Regions from separate parts of the Lysinibacillus sp. NPDC097287 genome, predicted to be linked through region 2. Evidence: predicted binding sites of a transcription regulator. Region 2 holds the regulator's gene; each other region holds the start of a gene.
What was found. Region 2 encodes CtsR, which represses protease genes until heat stress. Its sites were predicted from a motif close to ATGGTCAATAAAGGTCAAACA; they were not measured.
Positions count from the first base shown of each region.

Region 1: the regulator CtsR is predicted to act here: its motif matches at 2,627-2,647, upstream of ACIQ2D_RS06220 (ATP-dependent Clp protease ATP-binding subunit).
Region 3: the regulator CtsR is predicted to act here: its motif matches at 5,243-5,263, upstream of clpP (ATP-dependent Clp endopeptidase proteolytic subunit ClpP).

Region 1 is NZ_JBIWCX010000003.1:149,742-156,863, reverse strand. It holds gene ACIQ2D_RS06240 (Cof-type HAD-IIB family hydrolase) at 1-285, opposite strand, end outside; gene ACIQ2D_RS06235 (prolyl oligopeptidase family serine peptidase) at 410-1,174, shown strand; gene ACIQ2D_RS06230 (metal-sulfur cluster assembly factor) at 1,359-1,667, shown strand; gene ACIQ2D_RS06225 (Crp/Fnr family transcriptional regulator) at 1,751-2,437, opposite strand; gene ACIQ2D_RS06220 (ATP-dependent Clp protease ATP-binding subunit) at 2,669-4,795, shown strand; gene ACIQ2D_RS06215 (YjzD family protein) at 4,865-5,059, opposite strand; gene ACIQ2D_RS06210 (beta-ketoacyl-ACP synthase III) at 5,269-6,207, shown strand; gene fabF (beta-ketoacyl-ACP synthase II) at 6,239-7,122, shown strand, end outside.
Region 2 is NZ_JBIWCX010000013.1:85,416-92,537, forward strand. It holds gene ACIQ2D_RS16910 (class I SAM-dependent methyltransferase) at 1-500, opposite strand, end outside; gene ACIQ2D_RS16915 (DUF4870 domain-containing protein) at 623-928, shown strand; gene ACIQ2D_RS16920 (CtsR family transcriptional regulator) at 1,116-1,586, shown strand; gene ACIQ2D_RS16925 (UvrB/UvrC motif-containing protein) at 1,600-2,145, shown strand; gene mcsB (protein-arginine kinase McsB) at 2,142-3,251, shown strand; gene ACIQ2D_RS16935 (ATP-dependent Clp protease ATP-binding subunit) at 3,241-5,685, shown strand; gene radA (DNA repair protein RadA) at 5,898-7,122, shown strand, end outside.
Region 3 is NZ_JBIWCX010000015.1:39,405-46,526, forward strand. It holds gene trxB (thioredoxin-disulfide reductase) at 1-439, shown strand, start outside; gene ACIQ2D_RS18045 (8-oxo-dGTP diphosphatase) at 685-1,149, shown strand; gene rapZ (RNase adapter RapZ) at 1,230-2,117, shown strand; gene ACIQ2D_RS18055 (gluconeogenesis factor YvcK family protein) at 2,122-3,108, shown strand; gene whiA (DNA-binding protein WhiA) at 3,176-4,123, shown strand; gene ACIQ2D_RS18065 (HPr family phosphocarrier protein) at 4,236-4,493, shown strand; gene clpP (ATP-dependent Clp endopeptidase proteolytic subunit ClpP) at 4,567-5,157, opposite strand; tRNA gene ACIQ2D_RS18075 (tRNA-Arg) at 5,460-5,534, shown strand; gene ACIQ2D_RS18080 (basic amino acid ABC transporter substrate-binding protein) at 6,288-7,082, shown strand.

The DNA.
Region 1 (7,122 bases), on a different contig from region 2:
TACGACGTTATGAACAACGCTCAAATCAATTGGTGTATGCATAGTTTGCCATGATGCATTTTTGGGATGATGAATGTATGCCCCGTTAAAATTCACAATAGGTGTTGTCAGGCCCAGTTCGTGATAGTAAATATCACTTGCACGATACGGACGCCCAGTGGCGATCATTACCTGATGTCCTTGGGCTTTTGCTTGTAATAATGCACGTTTTGTTTTTGCAGAAATTTGTTGTTGGTCCGTAAGTAGTGTACCATCTAAATCTAAGACAATTAAATGTGGTTTCATAATCTTGTTGCCCCTTTCCTCTATGTATGAATAGTATCCCTTAGTCCCCCAATTCGTCAAAACTTTGTCACGTAGAAAAAAGTTTGCTAACATAATAGGGTAAGAAAAGTTGGGAGTGATGTAAATGATTGTAACGAAAGAGACGTGGGAAGATATTCCTTTATTACACATACATACGGTCGAAATGAATGAAAAAACACCAGTAGTAATCTTCCTACATGGTTTTATGAGTGCGAAAGAACATAATCTACATTATGCTTATCAGTTAGTAAACAAAGGTGTGCGAGTCCTACTACCAGATGCAAAATTGCATGGGGACCGTAGTGAAGGATTAACTGAAATGCAGTTGAATTTACGATTTTGGGAGATTGTCTTAAATTCTATTCATGAAGTAGAACAATTATTTAATTATTTAAAGGTTAATCGTTTATTAGAAAGTAATAAAATTGGCGTTGCAGGTTCTTCAATGGGAGCTATTACAACATCAGGTTGCTTAAAGCGTTATGATTGGATAACTACTGCAGCTTTATGCATGGGTGCACCCGGTTTTGTAGAACTAGGAAAATACCAATTAGAGCAATTGGCTGTTAAAGGACTTAGTTGGCCAATGACAGATGCGGAAATTGCTAAAAGCAATGACTTATTGGCAAGTTATGATGTCACATTAACGCCTGAAAAGTTTGCAAGGCGCCCAGTGTTTTTCTGGCATGGAAAAAAAGATTCAACAGTGCCTTTTAAAGATACTTATACATTTTATTTAAAATTACGTGCATATTATGATGCAAACCCAGAAAATTTAAATTTTGTGGTAGACAATCAAGCAGGACATGCTATTACACGTGATGGTTTGCTAGCAGCAACGGATTGGCTTGCACAGCATTTGGCATAATAAGTATCATCTGCTATGATGAGGTTAATTGTATTCACCGGGCGTTTAAACGTCCGGTGAATATAATTAAAGCTCCGGCGGATGTCACAGATTTTGAAAGGAGTTAATTGTGCAAGCACAATTCAAAATCTGGACGCAAATACGCCAAGGCGAATTTGATTATTGTGTAGAGAGGAGAAATGAAATGGATCAAGATATGAAAGATAGTATGTTAGGTGCATTAGAAAATGTAATTGACCCTGAGCTTGGCATTGATATTGTCAACTTAGGTTTAGTATATGAAGTAGATTTAGATGATGAGGGCGTAGCAACTGTCGATATGACGTTAACATCAATGGGCTGTCCAATGGGACCGGTTATCGTAGACCAAGTTAATACAGCACTTAGCGAGTTACCAGAAGTGAAGAGCACAAACGTTAATATCGTGTGGAATCCACCATGGTCAAAAGACAAAATGTCACGCTATGCAAAAATCGCTTTAGGTGTACGTTAATAGTAAAAGTGAAAAAAGTATTTAGAGACATAAAAAATCCCTGTTTGCAGTAATTTGCAGACAGGGGTTTTTCGTATAGCGGATTAATCTATTCGGCAAATCTGTAAAGGGCAATTTTCGCAGGCGATTTCATCTTTTAAAAATTTTATATTATGGATAGTAATGTATCCTTTTTCAAATGTTAAGATATCATGCTTTTTTAAATCATTCAGCATGCGATTAATCATTTCTCGACTTGTTCCACATAGGTTGGCAACTTCAAAATTAGTTAATGGAAAATCAATAACAATCGAACCATTATCTAAAGGTTTTCCATATGTGTTTGTTAGGCGAATTAGTGTGGAAAATAAAGCGCCTTTTTTACCGTTCAATACCAAATCACGTAATCGGCTTTGGTGCTTGAAATTCTCAATTTGGAGCCACTTCAAATACTCCACCATGGACATCGGTTGTTCTGTTAATAGATGCTCCATTGATTTTCGACTAAGCACATATAAGGTAGAAGGCTCTAACACTTTAGCGGTCATGGAATTATAGATAAGGTGACAAAACAGTGAGCTTTCACCAATAATACTATTAGGTCCACAAATACGCATCGTTAATTCTTTACCACTTTCGGTCTCTTGATTAATTTGAATAGCGCCAGATTCAATAAAAAAAATTTCTTCGGCACGCTCACCTTCTAAAAAAATTTTACTACCCTTATCCACTTTAATAAAAATACCATGATTTTTAAAAAGAGCATGAATATTGTCTTGCATATTATCCATTATGACCATATAACAATCACATCTCTTTCTTTTTGTAACTAGTAATTATATTACAAAAGGATGATGATTAACCTTTTCCATATACTAAACGAACGAAATACAACAATATCATAACATAATATTCCAATTTCGAGTGTGATTTTTAGAGCTTATTTTTTGCACGAGCCTGTCGGATGTTGTAAAATAAAGTTAGTCAAAAAAGGTCAAACATTTTAAAAGGAGATGCTGACTATGCAATTTCAACAAACTGATGATAAAAAACCATTAGAGCAATTTGGTCGTAATTTAATTGAAGAAGTCAAAAATGGTAAAATGGATCCGGTTATTGGTCGTGATGAAGAAATTCGAAATGTTATTCGAATTTTAACGCGTAAAACTAAAAACAATCCGGTTTTAATAGGGGAACCTGGTGTTGGTAAAACGGCAATCGTAGAAGGCTTAGCACAACGTATTGTCAAAGGTGATGTTCCAGAAGGATTAAAAGATAGCATTTTGTATGAACTAGATATGAGCGCATTAATTGCTGGTGCAAGCTATCGAGGTCAATTCGAAGAACGTTTAAAAGGTGTTCTTAAAGAAGTGAAAGAAGCAGAAGGGCGTATCATTTTATTCATTGATGAAATTCATACAATTGTAGGCGCAGGGAAAACAGATGGGGCAATGGATGCTGGGAATATGTTAAAACCGATGCTTGCCCGTGGTGAACTGCATTGTATTGGTGCAACAACGTTAGATGAATATCGTATGTATATTGAAAAAGACCCTGCATTAGAACGTCGTTTCCAACAAGTCCTAGTACGTGAGCCTTCTATTGAAGATACAGTGTCGATTTTACGTGGCTTAAAAGAACGATTTGAATTACATCATGCTGTACGCATTCATGACCGTGCCATTGTGGCAGCTGCAGAACTTTCAAATCGATATATTACAGAGCGCTTCTTACCAGACAAAGCAATTGATTTAATTGACGAGGCATGTGCAATGATTCGTACAGAAATCGACTCAATGCCTCAAGAGTTAGATGCGGTGACACGACGTATTATGCAACTAGAAATCGAAGAACAAGCGCTACGCAAAGAAAAAGATGATGCTAGTAAAAAAAGATTAGAGCAGCTTCGTGAAGAACTTACTAAGTTGAAGGAATCATCGGAAGGAATGCGTAAACAATGGGAAGCTGAAAAAGAAGCCCTTCACGGTATACAGAAAAAACGTGAAACGCTTGATAAATATCGTCGTGACCTAGATGAAGCAGAAAGTAAGTATGATCTAAACAAAGCTGCAGAATTACGTCATGGTAAAATCCCAACACTTGAAAAAGAAATTCAAGGAATGGAACAGCAATTAGAAAATGGTACAGAAGCACGTATTTTACGTGAAGAAGTAACAGCTGACGAAATAGCATCTATTGTTTCCCGCTGGACAGGTATACCAGTAACAAAGCTAGTGGAAGGTGAACGTGAAAAATTATTACGTTTAAAAGAGACGCTACATGAGCGTGTTGTTGGGCAAGATAATGCAGTTCAGTTGGTAACGGAAGCGGTTTGGCGTACTCGTGCAGGCATTAAAGATCCACATCGTCCGATCGGCAGTTTCTTGTTCTTAGGACCAACGGGTGTCGGCAAGACAGAGCTGGCCAAGGCACTAGCTGCTCAATTATTCGATTCAGAAGATCACTTTATTCGTATTGATATGAGTGAGTACATGGAAAAACATAGTGTTTCTAGATTGGTCGGTGCACCTCCAGGATACGTGGGTTACGAAGAAGGCGGTCAATTAACGGAAGCAGTTCGACGTAATCCATATTCTGTTGTATTACTCGATGAAATCGAAAAAGCGCATCCAGATGTCGCGAATATTTTACTGCAAATTTTAGATGATGGTCGAATTACAGATAGCCAAGGCCGTATGGTGAATTTCACAAATACAGTTGTAATATTAACGTCTAATATTGGTTCTAGTTATTTGATGGAAGCGAAAAATGATGATGACGTTGTAGAAGATCTTGTGATGGCAGCATTGCGACAACACTTTAAACCAGAACTGTTAAACCGTATGGATGATATTATACTGTTCCACGCATTGTCTGATGAACACTTTACAGCGATTGCTTGGAAATATGTAGGGCAACTGATGAAGCGTGTAGCGGAGCAGGAAATTACATTGCAAGTAGACGAAGCAGTGATCCATTGGGTAGTTGAGCAAGGGGCTGATCCACAATTTGGTGCACGTCCATTAAAACGTTTCGTTCAACGTTATATTGAGACAGCAGTTGCGAAGGAATTATTACGTGGGGAAGCTTTACCAGGTGAGGTACTTCACATCACGATGCGTGATGGACAGTGCGTTGTAGAAAAGTAAAATGAATAATAACTGTGGATGATGCCACAAAAAAAGGACATCTCAAAATTGAGATGTCCTTTTTTGTTATTAATGATGGTCTGCTGCTTCTGGAGTTGGTTCGTTTGGAATGATAGCGCCAATTACAAAAATTAGTACTGAGAACACAACTGAGATAATTGCGCCAACTTGGAAGTCAAATGGTGCGCCAAGTACAGAACTTACTACATAGTTTAACATTGAAACAAGTAGGAATGACCATACGAATGTTGCGATATATTGCATAAAATTCACCTCTACCGAACTTTTTGAAAATCATAAAGTTTTATTACATATACATTATCATATCATAACATATATCGAAAAAAAAAGAATCTTTTTAATAAACATGGCGAAATTGTCACACGATTTCACCTATTGTTTTCAGAAAAATTATGAGTTATAATTATGACCAGTTACTAATAATTGATGTTAAGAAAGCAGAGGGGTGCTGTATGAACGCAGGTATTATAGGGTTAGGAAGATACGTTCCGGAAAAAGTAATGACGAATTTTGATTTAGAAAAAATGATGGATACGTCAGATGAGTGGATTCGTACTCGTACAGGTATTGAAGAACGTAGATTTGCTGCAGACACACAAGAGACATCAGATCTAGCAGTAGCCGCTGCAAAAGATGCATTAAATAAAGCAGGGATTGCTCCCGAGGAAATTGGTTTGGTGCTAGTTGCAACAGTGACACAAGACCAAGCGTTTCCGAGTGTAGCATGTATGGTCCAAGACCAAATTGGTGCAGTAAATGCAGCAGCGATGGATGTTGGTGCAGCGTGTGCAGGATTTATATATGGCTTGGTGACAGCCAAACAATTTGTAGAATCTAACGCTTATAAATATGTCTTAGTAGTAGGTGTTGAAAAACTGTCGAAAGTTATCGATTGGGAAGATCGTAATACGGCCGTTTTATTTGGTGACGGAGCAAGTGCTGCAGTCATGGGGAAAGTATCAGAAGGTAGAGGGATTTTATCGTTCGAACTTGGCTCAGATGGTTCAGGTGGAAAACACCTCTATTTAACCCAGCAACAGACGATTGCGATGAATGGTCGTGAAGTGTTTAAGTTTGCTGTTCGCCAAATGGGCGAGTCGGCAGTAAATGTACTAGACAAGGCTGGTTTATCAAAAGAAGATGTAAACCTTTTAGTACCTCATCAAGCGAATATTCGGATTATGGAATCAGCACGCGAACGTTTAGAGTTACCGCCAGAAAAAATGTCAAAAACGATTCATAAATATGGCAATACATCGGCTGCATCAATTGGTATTTCCTTAGTAGAAGAGATAGAAGCAGGCAAAGTAAAAGATGATGATCTATTAGTCCTTATAGGATTTGGTGGCGGCTTAACATGGGGCGCTCTTACAATGAGATGGGGAAAATAAAAAAGATAAATTGCTTGAAGGGAGTAAGACAATGAGTAAACGACGTGTAGTGATAACAGGAATTGGCGCAGTAACACCACTTGGGAATAGCATTGAGGAAACATGGGAAAACGTAAAAGCAGGCAAGTCAGGTGTAGGGGAGCTAACGCGCTTAAATAAAGAACAATTTGCTGCGAAAATTGCAGCAGAAGTAAAAGACTTTGATATTGAAAAATATATTGAACGTAAAGAAGCGCGTAAGATGGACCGCTTCACGCATTATGCACTTGCCGCGTCGATTATGGCGATGGAAGATGCCAAGCTTACAATCGATGAGGAATTGGCACCGCGAGCAGGCGTATGGATTGGTTCAGGGATTGGTGGTATGGAAACGTACGAGCAACAATTTTTAACGTTCCAAGAGCGTGGTGCAAGACGTGTTAGCCCATTCTTTATTCCGATGATGATTCCAGATATGGCATCAGGCCAAGTATCAATCCATTTTGGAGCAAAGGGCATTAATTCTTGTTCTGTAACGGCATGTGCATCTGGCACGAATTCTATTGGCGATGCGTTTAAAGTGATTGAACGCGGCGACGCGGATGTAATGATTAGCGGCGGTGCAGAGTCTCCAATTATAACAATGGCGGTGGCTGGTTTCTGTGCAAATACGGCATTATCTTTAAATACAGATCCGACAACTGCTTCTCGTCCCTTTGATAAAAACCGTGATGGTTTTATCATCGGCGAAGGTGCAGGTATTGTGATTTTAGAAGAATACGAACATGCAAAAGCACGCGGTGCAAAAATTTATGCAGAGGTCCTTGGATACGGCTCGACAGGTGATGCCCATCATATTACAGCGCCAGCACCTGAAGGCGAAGGTGCTGCTCGTGCGATGAAGCAAGCATTAGCAGATGGTGGTGTAGAACCATC
Region 2 (7,122 bases):
TACGCTCGCCATAAATCAAACTGTAGCTCAGTTTCAGAAGAACCGAGTTGCCCGTATTTGGACACGAGCACAAATGGAGCACCAGGTTTTAAATGATGAGCAATCGCTTTTAATGTAGCGAGCTTTTCGTCATAAGATTCGATAAAGTGAAGGACCAATATACAACTGGCAGCATCAAATTGAGTGACTGGCAACTCTGTTTCGAGCAAGGTGCCGTGTAGTAATGTAATGTTATTTGGTAAAGGTTTTAAACGTTCCTTTGCAAAATGTAGCATCGCTTCAGCTGGGTCTACACCCACAAATGACCAAAGGGGTTTTTGCTCGGCGAGCTGTGAAATTTCGTTGCCACTGCCTGCACCTACCACTATGAATTTTGCTTCATCAGGAAGCACTGATTGGAAAAAAGTTTGCGTTAAGCGTAGCATTGCATCGTAACTTGGTAAGGTACGACGAATACCTTTTTCATATTCCGTCGCTAGTTCAGTGTTGAATTTCATCATCTATCACAAGCCTCTCCATATTTTTTTGATAAAAACCGGATAAATCTGAAACTTTTTTGGGAATAGTACCGTAAACATTAGTATAAATAAAAATGATTTAAAAAAAGGGACGGTTGATATAAATGGAAACAAAATGGTCTAAAGTTATCATACATGCTAGTGCGTTTATTGCACCATTTTTAATACCTATTTTATTTTTTATAATTAGTAAAGATGAAGAAGTAAAAAGTTTTTCTGTGCAAGCCTTGTTATTCCAAATCGTAATGTGGGTATTAATTGCGATCTCAGGGATTTTAAGCTTCATTATAATTGGATTACCATTCTTGTTGGTTTTCGGGGTCATGAATTTTATCGTACCAATCATCGGAATTGTGAAGGCTTTATCTGATGAACCATGGCGTTATCCAATTGTTGGTCGATGGGTATAATTTCTATAGACGCAAGTATATGCTAAGAGCATATACTTGCGTTTTTTTATTGTTAAAGAGGGTAAGGTAAGTAAATAAGATTTTCGATATTTCTGTATGCGTATCAATTGCATTTATTTTCTAGCGTTTTGTATAATATAGTCAAAGATAGTCAAAGTCAATGAAGTGAACGAGGTGGATTCTTAAAATGCGTAATATCTCAGACATCATAGAAGGTTACTTAAAACAAGTACTCGAATTAGGCGGAGAAGGGCATATTGAAATAAAGCGCAGTGAAATAGCTGAAAAGTTCCAATGTGTGCCTTCACAAATTAACTATGTTATTAATACACGATTTACAGCCGAGCGTGGTTATTTAGTGGAAAGTAAGCGTGGCGGCGGAGGATACATTCGAATTTTACGTGTCCGTGCAAATTCACAAATTGATTTGATTGATGACGTGCTATATCAAATTGAGGGCGGTGCATCGCAAACGAAGGCCGAAGATTTAGTTTATCGCTTAATTGATGAGCAGGTAATATCAAAGCGAGAGGCGAAATTAATGTTAGCGGCGGTAGATCGTTCGACGTTGGAATTACAATTACCGTTAAGAGATATCATACGCGCAAAAATTATGCGCGCGATGTTGACGACGATTAAATACGAGAAGCAAAAGTAAAGAGGTGATGGAGATGATTTGCGAACATTGCAAGCAGCGAAATGCTACTGTAACCGTAACACAAGTTCAGAATGGTCAAAAAGTTGAACATCATTATTGTGACGTCTGCGCATCGCAATTTCATCCATTCCATGCAGAGTTCAAGCAAGAACCAGTATCGATCCAACAACTATTATCCAATTGGTTCGGCTCCCCTACATGGCAGCAAAAAGTAGACGAAAAGCAGCAAACACAGCCTCAGACACAGACATGTTCACAATGTGGATTTACGTATAAGCAATTTTTAAAAGAAGGAAAATTCGGATGTCCTAATTGTTATGATACGTTTGAAGAACATTTACCAAAGCTCTTTAATCGCATTCAAGCAGGGTCGCAACATATTGGCAAAATGCCAGGTTCACGAAGCAATATTTTTGTCTTAAAAAAACAAATTGAAGATATTCGAAAACGTATGAAAGTAGCCGTTGACGAAGAACAATTTGAAGAAGCTGCAAAACTTCGCGATGAAGCAAGGGAAATTGAAAAACAGCTACAACTTGAAGGGGGTGATGTGTCGTGACAATCGAACGCTTTTTAGAGCGTGCAACACCCGATTGGATGCATGTAGAAGATGGCTATTCAGATATCGTCATTAGTACTAGGATTCGTCTAGCACGTAATTTAGACGGTTACCGTTTTCCACTAGCATTTTCAGAAGACGAAGCGTTACAAGTCGAGCAAGCTGTGACACATGCCGTTCAGGATAGTACAAAGCTGGATGAAAACTTTTCTTATTTTGCCATTAAAGATTTATCACTCTTACAACGGCAAATACTTGTGGAGAAACATTTAATCAGCCCGCAGTTAGCAAGTAAAGAAGTGGTGGGCTCCGTTCTATTATCATCGGATGAATCAATAAGCATCATGGTGAACGAAGAAGACCATTTACGCATTCAATGTATGACGGCAAGCTTTCAATTGCAAAAGGCATATGAGCAGGCGAATAAAGTAGATAGAGCCTTAGAAGTTTCTTTGCCGTATGCATTCCGAAATGATTTTGGATATTTAACAAGCTGTCCCACAAATATAGGAACAGGGCTACGGGCGTCTGTGATGATGCATCTTCCAGCTCTAACGTTAACTGGTCAAATGAATCAAATTATAAATGCAATGACTAGATTAGGCATGACGGTTAGAGGGATCTACGGAGAAGGTAGTGAAAATTTGGGTAATGTTTACCAAGTGTCAAATCAGATTACACTAGGTAAAACAGAGGATGACATATTAGCTGATATTCAAAGTGTCGCTGAAAAAATTATTCAAAAAGAACGACAAGCGAGAAGCAAGCTGATGGATAAGGCAGGGCTTGCTTTAGAAGATCGTATTTATCGTGCCTTAGGGACTTTAACATATGCTCGGATATTGACGAGTGAAGAAGCTGCCACTTGTTTATCTAATGTTCGATTAGGTATTGATCTGCAATTAATTAACCATGTAACAGCGGCTACAATGAATGAATGTATTGTTAGTATGCAACCAGGTTTTTTACAACATTATGCAGGTGAAACATTGCAACCTACCGAGCGTGATCGAGTGCGAGCGAAGATGCTCCGCGAGACATTATCAGAAGAAAAATTGAGTAAGTCTATGATAAGGGGAAAGGGAGAGGATTCATATGATGTTTAATCGTTTTACACAGCGTGCACAAAAGGTATTACAACTTGCTCAGGAAGAAGCTATTCGTTGGAAACACGAATCAATAGGAACAGAGCATATTTTGTTAGGGCTTATTCGTGAGGGTGGCGGAATTGCAGCGAAAGCTTTAGAAGCCATCGATATTAGCCCTCAAATGATTGAAGCGGGCATTGAGGAATTAGTGGGTAAAGGCAAAGAGGATGTTGGTCCAATCGTTCACTATACACCACGAGCAAAAAAAGTAATTGAGCTTTCTGTCGATGAATCACGTAAACTAGGTCATTCATATATTGGTACAGAGCATCTATTATTAGCGTTAATTCGCGAAGGTGAAGGGATAGCAGCTCGTGTATTAAATAATGCAGGTGTTGGGCTAAATAAAGCGCGTCAACAAGTGTTATTACTATTAGGTAATAACGATAGTACACAAAGTGGGCAACAAGCTGCACAAGCTGCCAATACACCGACACTAGATAGCCTTGCAAGAGATTTAACGCAAATTGCACGCGAAGGTACATTAGATCCGGTAATTGGACGTAGCAAAGAAATTACACGTGTTATTGAAGTACTATCACGTCGTACAAAAAATAACCCTGTGTTGATTGGTGAACCAGGTGTAGGTAAAACAGCTATTGCAGAAGGCTTAGCACAACAAATCATCAACAACGAAGTACCAGAGATCCTACGTGATAAACGAGTGATGACACTGGATATGGGGACAGTTGTTGCTGGTACCAAATATCGTGGTGAGTTTGAGGACCGTCTGAAAAAAGTAATGGACGAAATCCGCCAAGCAGGAAACGTTATTTTATTCATCGATGAGTTGCATACATTAATCGGTGCAGGTGGTGCAGAAGGTGCAATTGACGCTTCAAATATTTTAAAACCGTCCTTAGCACGCGGAGAACTACAATGTATTGGTGCAACAACGTTAGATGAATATCGTAAATATATCGAAAAAGATGCAGCTTTAGAGCGCCGCTTCCAACCAATTCAAGTAGATGAACCGACTGTTGAAGAAGCTATTCAAATTATCCATGGCTTGCGTGACCGCTATGAAGCGCATCACCGTGTGAAAATTACAGATGAAGCCATCGAAGCTGCAGCTAAAATGGGTGATCGTTATATTTCAGACCGTTTCTTACCGGATAAAGCAATTGATTTAATTGACGAAGCAGGTTCAAAAGTTCGATTACGTTCATTTGCAACACCACCAAACTTAAAAGCACTTGAAGATAAACTAGAAAATATCCGCTCGGAAAAAAATGCATCTGTTTCAAGCCAGGAATTTGAAAAAGCTGCATCCCTTAGAGATACCGAGCAAAAGTTAAAGGATGAAATTGAATCAACGCGCAAAATGTGGAAAGAAGAACAAGGTAAAGCTGAATCGAAAGTGACAGTAGATGATGTGGCTGCAGTAGTATCAATGTGGACTGGAATTCCAGTGTCAAAAATTGCGCATGAAGAATCAGCAAAACTATTACAACTTGAAGAAGAATTACACAAACGCGTTGTAGGTCAAGACGAAGCGGTAGTTGCAATTTCTCGCGCAATCCGTCGTGCAAGAGCGGGCTTGAAAGACCCAAAACGTCCAATTGGTTCATTCATTTTCCTAGGTCCTACGGGTGTAGGTAAAACTGAGCTTGCTCGCGCATTAGCGGAGGTTATGTTCGGTGACGAGGATGCGATGATTCGCGTTGACATGTCTGAATACATGGAAAAACATTCGACTTCTCGTTTAGTTGGCTCACCTCCTGGTTATGTAGGCTTTGACGATGGTGGTCAATTAACAGAGAAAGTTCGACGTAAACCATACTCAGTAGTATTACTCGATGAAATTGAGAAGGCTCATCCAGATGTCTTCAACATTTTATTGCAAGTGCTTGAAGATGGCCGTTTAACAGACTCTAAAGGCCGTGTTGTAGATTTCCGTAATACGGTTGTTATTATGACGTCAAACGTTGGTGCAGATGCATTGAAATACCAGAAAAATCTGGGCTTCAATATTGGCGGCGTAGATTCGAAGCATAAAGATATGAAAGGTACAATGCTCGAGGAATTGAAAAAAGCATTCCGTCCTGAATTCTTAAACCGTATCGATGAAATGATTGTGTTCCATTCATTAGAAAAGGGTCACTTAAAAGAAATCGTTGCAATGATGGCAAGTGCCTTAACGAAACGTCTGAAAGAGCAAGATATTACTTTAGAATTGACCGACGCTGCGCTTGAGAAAATTGCAGATGAAGGCTATGATCCGCAATATGGAGCACGCCCAATTCGCCGCGCATTACAAAAACAAGTAGAAGACCGTCTATCGGAAGAACTGCTAAAAGGTAATGTTGAGAAGGGGAACAATGTTGTCATTGATTTTATAAATGATGAATTTGTTGTTCAGAAAAAAGAGCAAGTAACGCTTTCGAAATAATTTTAAAAGACAGCTTGGCATTTGAGCCTCGCTGTCTTTTTTTGATGACATAGTTTCGAATCTACTTAAATGAATCAAAATAGCAGTGTATGATTTTGTTGTGAAGTTTACAAAGATATGAAGTATTTATTATTTCAACTGAAATTAGTAGGTGGATCTTTACTTTTCATGTACAATTTAAAATAAGAACAAATATTCGAGGAGACGAACACATGGCAAAGAAAAAAACAAAATTTGTATGCTCAGGCTGTGGCTATGAGTCAGCTAAATGGATGGGAAGATGTCCAGGCTGTGGTGAGTGGAACAAGATGGTGGAAGAAGTAGAAATGGTAGCAAAAGGACCTCGTGGGGCGTTTCAGCATTCGGCAACTGTTACACAAAAGGCATTGCCGATTATGCAAATAGAAGTGGCAGAAGAATCTCGTGTCGCAACAGAAATGAATGAGCTGAACCGCGTGTTAGGTGGTGGCATCGTGCCGGGATCGCTTGTGTTAATCGGTGGTGATCCAGGTATCGGGAAATCGACGTTGTTATTACAAGTATCGGCGCTTCTTTCAAATAAAGGGCATCGTGTGCTTTATATTTCTGGGGAGGAATCGATCCGTCAAACGAAGCTACGTGCAGAACGTTTAGGTGTTATGTCGCAGGAGCTTTATATATATTCGGAAACGAATTTAGAGTTACTAAATAAAACTATCGATGAGGTAAAACCGAAGTTTGTAATTGTAGACTCGATTCAAACTGTTTTCCATCCAGAAGTAACAAGTGCGCCGGGCAGTGTCTCACAGGTGCGTGAATGTACCGCTGAATTAATGCGTATTGCGAAAACGAAAGGCATTGCCATTTTCTTAGTTGGGCACGTAACGAAGGAAGGGCAAATTGCTGGTCCGCGTATTTTAGAGCATATGGTAGATACGGTTTTATATTTTGAAGGAGAACGCCATCATAATCATCGTATTTTACGTAGTCAGAAAAATCGCTTTGGCTCGACAAATGAGATTGCAATTTTTGAGATGTTACAGGGCGGTTTGAAGGAAGTGTTAAATCCTTCTGAGTTATTTTTACAGGAGCGTTCCCAAGGGGCAGCGGGTTCAACGATTGTCGCATCGATGGAGGGGACACGACCAATTCTAGTAGAAATTCAATCACTTGTTACACCGACTAGCTTTAACTACCCTAAGCGAATGGCGACAGGTGTAGACCAAAACCGTGTGCAATTGCTAATGGCTGTGTTAGAAAAAAGAATGGGTCTCATGTTACAAGCACAAGATGCGTATATTAAAGTAGCGGGTGGTGTAAAACTAGATGAACCGGCGATTGACCTTGCTGTTTTAACGAGCATTGTCTCAAGTTTCAAGGACCAGGCTGTACGTGCTACTGATTGTTTTATCGGGGAAGTAGGTTTGACAGGAGAAGTGCGTAGGGTATCACGTATTG
Region 3 (7,122 bases), on a different contig from region 2:
TAAAGTAACAATTGTTCATCGTCGTGATAAATTACGTGCGCAAAAAATTCTTCAAGATCGTGCCTTTGCAAACGATAAAATTGATTTCATCTGGAACGCAACAGTGAAAGAAATTAATGAAGCAAACGGTAAAGTAGGAAGCGTAACTTTACAATCAACAGTTGATGGTAGTGAAACAGAATTTGCTACTGATGGTGTATTTGTTTACATTGGTATGTTGCCATTAACAAAACCATTTGAATCACTTGGTATTTTAAACGATGCTGGTTATATCGTAACAAATGAAAACATGGAAACTGCTGTACCTGGTATTTTTGCAGCAGGTGACGTTCGTGAAAAAACATTACGTCAAATTGTAACTGCAACGGGCGATGGTAGTATTGCAGCACAAACGGCTCAACACTATATCGAAGAGTTAATGGAAAAAATCAACGCGTAAAAAAAGACAATTTTTAACACAGTTTTAATATGGCTGTAACTTGTATGACATATAAAAGCTGTAGTATAAAAAGTGTAATTAGCAATCCCCCTTTTATTTTGTTTAGTAGGTTGTTCCCGCCTAAATAGGTGAGAACAACCTGCTTTTTTGTGCTACGGGCAGAGTAGGTAGGACTATCCTTTGTATACAGTGCACTGGTCTTGTTATAATAGGGGGAGAATGTGAAAGAGATTAGAGGTGTGCCTATGCAAAGAATTGCAAACTTACTAGCGGTAAAGGATGGTCAAGTTTTATTACTTCAAAAGCCGAGACGTGGTTGGTATGTAGCACCGGGCGGTAAAATGGAAAGCGGCGAATCAATTTATGAAGCGGCCGTTCGTGAATTTAAAGAAGAAACAAATGTAACGCCATTGCATACACATTTAAAAGGTGTTTATACAATGGTCATTAAAGAAGATAAAGAAACAATTGATGAATGGATGCTTTACACATTTGTCGCAACAGATGTTGAAGGTGAGTTATTTAAGGAAACACGAGAAGGAACACTTGCCTGGCATCCAATAGAGAAACTTAAAGACCTACCGATGGCTGAAGGAGACCGGACAAATTTATTGTTTGCCGTGGAACAGTCAGGGATTCAATATGGTACATTTGAATATACAAGAGATTTTGAATTATTACATGAAAAAATCCAAATGTCTGAAGAATAAGGAAAGCACATTCCCCTCTGTTTACATCAAGGAAGAGTATGGCGCTAATAACCTAAATCACATTAAAGGAGCTGGATGCAGTGGTAGGCGATAGTCAACAATGTACACATGAATTAGTCATTATTACAGGTATGTCTGGAGCGGGAAAAACCGTAGCAATTCAAAGTTTTGAAGATTTAGGATATTACTGTATTGACAATTTACCACCAGCACTTTTAACCACGTTTTTAACATTGCTACGAGACACAGGTAAAAATATTACACGCATTGCGGCTGTAATGGATATGCGTGGCGGTGATTTTTTTGATTCTTTAATTGGTGCACTAGATCATATGTTGCAAGGAGGAGATATTTCTCCACGTATTTTATTTTTAGATGCAGATGATGAGGTGCTTGTTCGTCGGTATAAGGAAACAAGGCGCGCACATCCTTTAGCAACGAATGGTTTGCCATTAGAAGGTATTAAGCAAGAACGTAGATTGTTATCAGAAGTAAAAGGTCGAGCACACTCCGTTTACAATACGTCCAATTTGAAACCAAAAGAATTACGTGAGAAAATTGCAAAAGAATTTGCTAGAGATGCGAAAAGTGTGTTCACTGTCAATGTTATGTCATTTGGTTTTAAGCATGGCATGCCAATAGATGCAGATCTAGTATTTGATGTGCGCTTTTTAAAAAATCCTTACTATGTAGAAGAATTACGCCCTAAAACCGGTTTGCAAACTGAAGTTTCCTCGTATGTACTTGCTTTAGAAGATACAAAAACGTTAATTCAAAAGTTAACGGATTTGTTTGAGTTCATGGTTCCGCTTTATAAACAGGAGGGGAAATCGCAGCTTGTCATTGCATTTGGTTGTACAGGGGGACAACATCGTTCTGTCACACTCGCTGAATATTTTGGAGCTTATTTAAATAAAAACGAAGAAACCGTTATAACACATCGTGACATCAATCGTAGAAAGGATTGAGTGAATGAAAAAGAAGCAGACGAAGCTTGTCGTCATTGGTGGCGGTACGGGGCTATCCACATTACTACGTGGATTGAAACATCATCCTTTTGAAATTACGGCAATTGTAACAGTAGCTGATGATGGTGGCTCCTCAGGCCGTTTACGTGATGACTATGATATTCCACCACCTGGAGATGTACGAAACGTTATTGCTGCATTATCAGATGTTGAACCATTAGTGGAGCAAATGTTTCAGTATCGTTTTTCAGCATCAGAGGAATTGAGTGGACATTCACTTGGGAATTTAATGTTAACAGCTCTAACGGATATTACCGGGGATTTTAACCATGCTATCAGTGAGATGGGAAAAGTGTTAAAAGTTCATGGTCGCGTTATACCTGCTGCTAATAAAAAGATTTCACTTCACGCAGAACTAGAGGATGGTTCCATTGTTGAAGGTGAGTCGAAAATTCCAAAGGCAAATAAGCGTATCAAGAATGTGTTTTTAGTGCCAGAAGATGTGCAACCACTACCAGAAGCTATCCGTGCTATTAAACGAGCGGATTATATTTTAATCGGGCCAGGAAGTTTATATACGAGTATTATTCCTAATTTGCTCGTTAAAGAAATTGGAGAGGCAGTTGTACGTGCAAAAGGCCATAAAATCTATGTATGTAATCTAATGACACAAAAAGGCGAAACTATTGCGTATACCGCTGGGGATCATGTGAAAGCAATTAATGATCATGTGGGCGAAAAGTTTATAGATGCAATTTTAGTAAATGATGAAACACTACCAAACCCTGTAAAAGAATTGTATAAAGAAGAGCAAGCAGAACCAGTTACATTTGATGTAGAGATGCTTGAAAGTATAGGATTAGAAGTTATTCAACGAGACATTGCAACGATACGTCAGGATGGAACTGTACGTCACAACGCTACAAATGTTGCAGAATGGCTGGTAGAGTATGTAGAAGAATATAAAAAGAAAACTATAATTGATTCATAAAGAGAATTTATTGTATATGATAAGATAAACATATACATAGAAATGAATGACGAAAGGAGGTTAGGAGATGTCTTTTGCCTCAGAAACCAAAAAGGAACTGACACAAGTCGAAGCCGATGATCAATGTATGAAAGCGGAAGTATCAGCGTTAATTCGTATGAATGGCTCGCTATCTTTTGCGAACAAGCAACTAAGTTTAGATGTACAAACGGAAAATGCAGCGATTGCTAGAAGACTTTATACGATCATGAAAAAGTTGTATCCTTATAATGTCGAACTACTTGTACGAAAAAAAATGCGTCTGAAAAAAAATAACGTTTACATTTGTCGTGTTCGAGACGGAGCTAGAGAGCTACTTATTGATTTGGCGATTATTTCGGATGATTTTCAATTTAATCATACAATTTCAAGAGAGCTGATTAAAAAGAGTGGTCAAAAAAGAGCCTATTTGCGTGGGGCATTTTTAGCAGGGGGCTCGGTAAATAATCCAGAAACGTCTGCCTACCACCTAGAAGTATATTCATTATACAAAGAGCATGGCGAGGCGCTAATGGATTTAATGAATGAGTTTGACCTCAATGCTAAGACCATTGAGCGTAAAAAGGGCTTTGTCACTTATTTAAAAGAAGCTGAAAAAATTTCTGACTTTCTAAATATCGTCGGTGCACATCAAGCGATGATGAAATTTGAGGATGTACGGATTTTACGAGATATGCGAAATAGTGTAAATCGTATAGTAAACTGTGAAACTGCGAATTTAAATAAAACGATTGGTGCAGCATTACGCCAAGTCGACAATATACGTTTTATCGAAAATTCAATAGGTTTAGATCAATTACCTGAAAAATTGCGTGAAATTGCACGATTAAGGGTAGAATATCAAGACGTAACATTGAAAGAACTAGGTGAAATGGTATTGAGTGGAACCGTGAGTAAATCAGGCGTCAATCATCGATTACGTAAAATTGATGAAATTGCAGAAGCATTGCGACGAGGCGAAAAAGTAGGTGGCTAAGCTTCCATACTTTTATGGCATGAAAGTAATGCATTATCGCTTATTGTTCTTTTCACAACAATTAAGGTAAGATTAAATAAAAGATGAACGGTACTGAAGGGGAGTTTTGCGAATGATTGAGAGAAGAGTCGAAGTAAAATTAAAGTTAGGTTTACAAGCTAGACAAGCAGCGTTGTTTGTACAGGAAGCTAATCGCTTCAATGCAGATGTTTTTCTTGAGAAAGATGAGAAAAAAGTTAATGCAAAATCCATTATGGGCGTTATGAGCCTAGCCATCGCTAAAGGGACGGAAGTCGTTTTAAGCGGTGAGGGTAACGATGCTGAGCAAGCGGTTACATCTTTAGCAACATTGATTCAAAAAGCTGATTAATAGAAGAAGGCTTTGCTGCAATACTATGACAAAAAATCCGCCTAGCTACTGAAAGCTAGGCGGATTTTTATTGTTATTTACGATCGCTACGGCTGAAGATGTGGTCGATTAAACCATATTCTTTGGCACGTTCAGCTGTCATAAAGTTATCACGATCAGTGTCTCTTGCGATGACTTCAAGTGGCTGACCAGTACGTTCTGATAAAATAGTGTTTAATTTATCACGTAAGAATAGAATGCGTTTCGCAGCGATTTCAATTTCAGTCGCTTGACCTTGTGCTCCACCAAGTGGTTGGTGAATCATTACTTCTGCATTTGGCAATGCACAGCGTTTACCTGGTTCACCAGCAGCAAGTAGGAAAGCACCCATTGATGCAGCCATACCAATACAAATTGTTTGTACTTTAGGTTTGATAAATTGCATTGTGTCGTAAATCGCCATACCAGCTGTAATAGAACCACCTGGAGAGTTGATGTAAAGTGAAATATCCTTATCTGGATCTTCTGCCTCTAGGAATAGAAGCTGTGCAACGATTGAATTGGCTACATTGTCATCAATAGCACTACCTAAAAGGATGATACGATCTTTAAGTAGGCGTGAATAGATATCATATGCACGTTCACCACGACTTGTTTGTTCAATAACTGTAGGAATTAAATTCATGTTAAATCCTCCTTAAAAAGCTAAATTCGATTACTATTGCTGAAATAGACCAAAATATCTCAGCTGTAACTTTATCATACACATTATAGTCAGGGAAGGTCAAATATTAACGCTGATAATGCGAAATTTATTAAAAGTATATTTTTTTCAAACAAAAGAAAAACAGTAGTTGAAATGTAAGCAAGACATTTGTATAATAGAAGGATCGTAGTTAAAGTACCATGCAGTTATGTTTCGAAGGATACTCTCCGTCAGGCTTTTGTCATGAAGGCTTTAGGTGCGTACTTTTTTTATGTTCAATTGCCCTCGTGGTGTAATGGATAACACGTAAGATTCCGGTTCTTGCACTGGGGGTTCGATTCCCTCCGAGGGCGCCATTTTACTGACTTAATAGATCGATTTTATAGCTTTATTCTCCGGATAAGTAGCTTAGCAGCCTGCTTAGTGGAGATGGAAGGAATAAAATTAGGAATACTGTTTCATCGGCATTATTCCCCAATTTCATCTTTTCAAACCTTCAAAAAAGCAATAACTCCAAATTATTTTTAGTGAACATACCGAACGTGAGGCTAGTTTCCTAGTCCGAAAAAGAGTCCCTTTCTGAGGGGGACTCTTTTTTTGTGCAAAAAAATAACTAAATATTATTTTGAAAATTATCTTATAGTTGCATAAGTATTCGTTTAGGATTGTTTATTATATTATGTTCTAATATATAATTCTATTTTTATGGGTCATCATCATAACTTGGGGTTGATTTCCGTTCCGGCTGGGCGCTTTCCGGGGGGGGGGGGCGTCCGATGAGCCGCTTCACTCGCGGTGCTCGCTCCAGGGTCTCATCTGTGACGCTAATCCCCCAGGAAGCTTTGCTCTGTAGCGAAAGGCGAATGCCGTCAGCTACACTCGCCCAGCCTCCACTCCAATCAACGAGCATTCTTATATTGTTATACACCTTTACCAAATGTCATCCCCACCTTTTTACGATGATCCGTTTTTATGAAAAAACAATTACTTTCTATGAATAAATGTTGTATATAGATTATATTGTTACTATAATTAACTCAATAATCTAAAATTTCCGAATAAAATGTAAAAACATTATCGGAAAATCATTTTATTTAGGGGGAAGTTCTATGAAAAAGCGTTTATGGATGTTATTAATGATCGTTGCTGCATTCTCGCTAGTATTAGCGGGATGTGGCACAAAAGAAGATACTTCATCAGATGGCGGTACTTCGGGTGATAGTGAAGGTAAAAAAGTTTACAAGGTAGCAACAGAAGCAACATTTGCTCCATTTGAATCAGTAGATGACAAAGGCAACATCGTAGGGATTGACGTAGATGTTATGCAAGCAATCGCTGACGAAATGGATTTTGAAGTAGAATGGCAAAACACTGGATGGGAGGCAGTATTCCAAACAATTAAAAACAGAGAAACTGATATTGGTGCATCAGGTATTACGGTTACAGATGAGCGAAAACAAACATACGATTTCACAGAGCCGTACTATGAATCTCAATTACTAATTGTTGTAAAAGAAGATTCTAATATTAAATCATTAGCTGAATTAAAAGATAAAAAAATCTCTGTACAAATTAATGCAACAGGTCATGTGGCTGCGAAAAAGCTACAAGGGGATGCGAGTACAAATATCATGGCATTTAAAACCCAACCTATTGCTATTCAAGAAATGTTAAACGGTAACGTAGATGCAACAATTGGTGATAATGCAGTAGTGTATGAATATATGAAGGCAAATCCAAAAGCAAAAATTAAGGTAGTAAAAGATGATAACTTTGAAAAAGAATACTATGGCTTCATGGTACGTAAAGGGAACGAAGAGTTACTATCACTATTAAATGAAGGTCTACAAAAGATTAAAGACAACGGGAAATTAAAAGAAATTACTGGTACGGATTTTAAGTGATTTTCAGAATATAGCATGGGTGGTCATTAGGTAAAGTGGT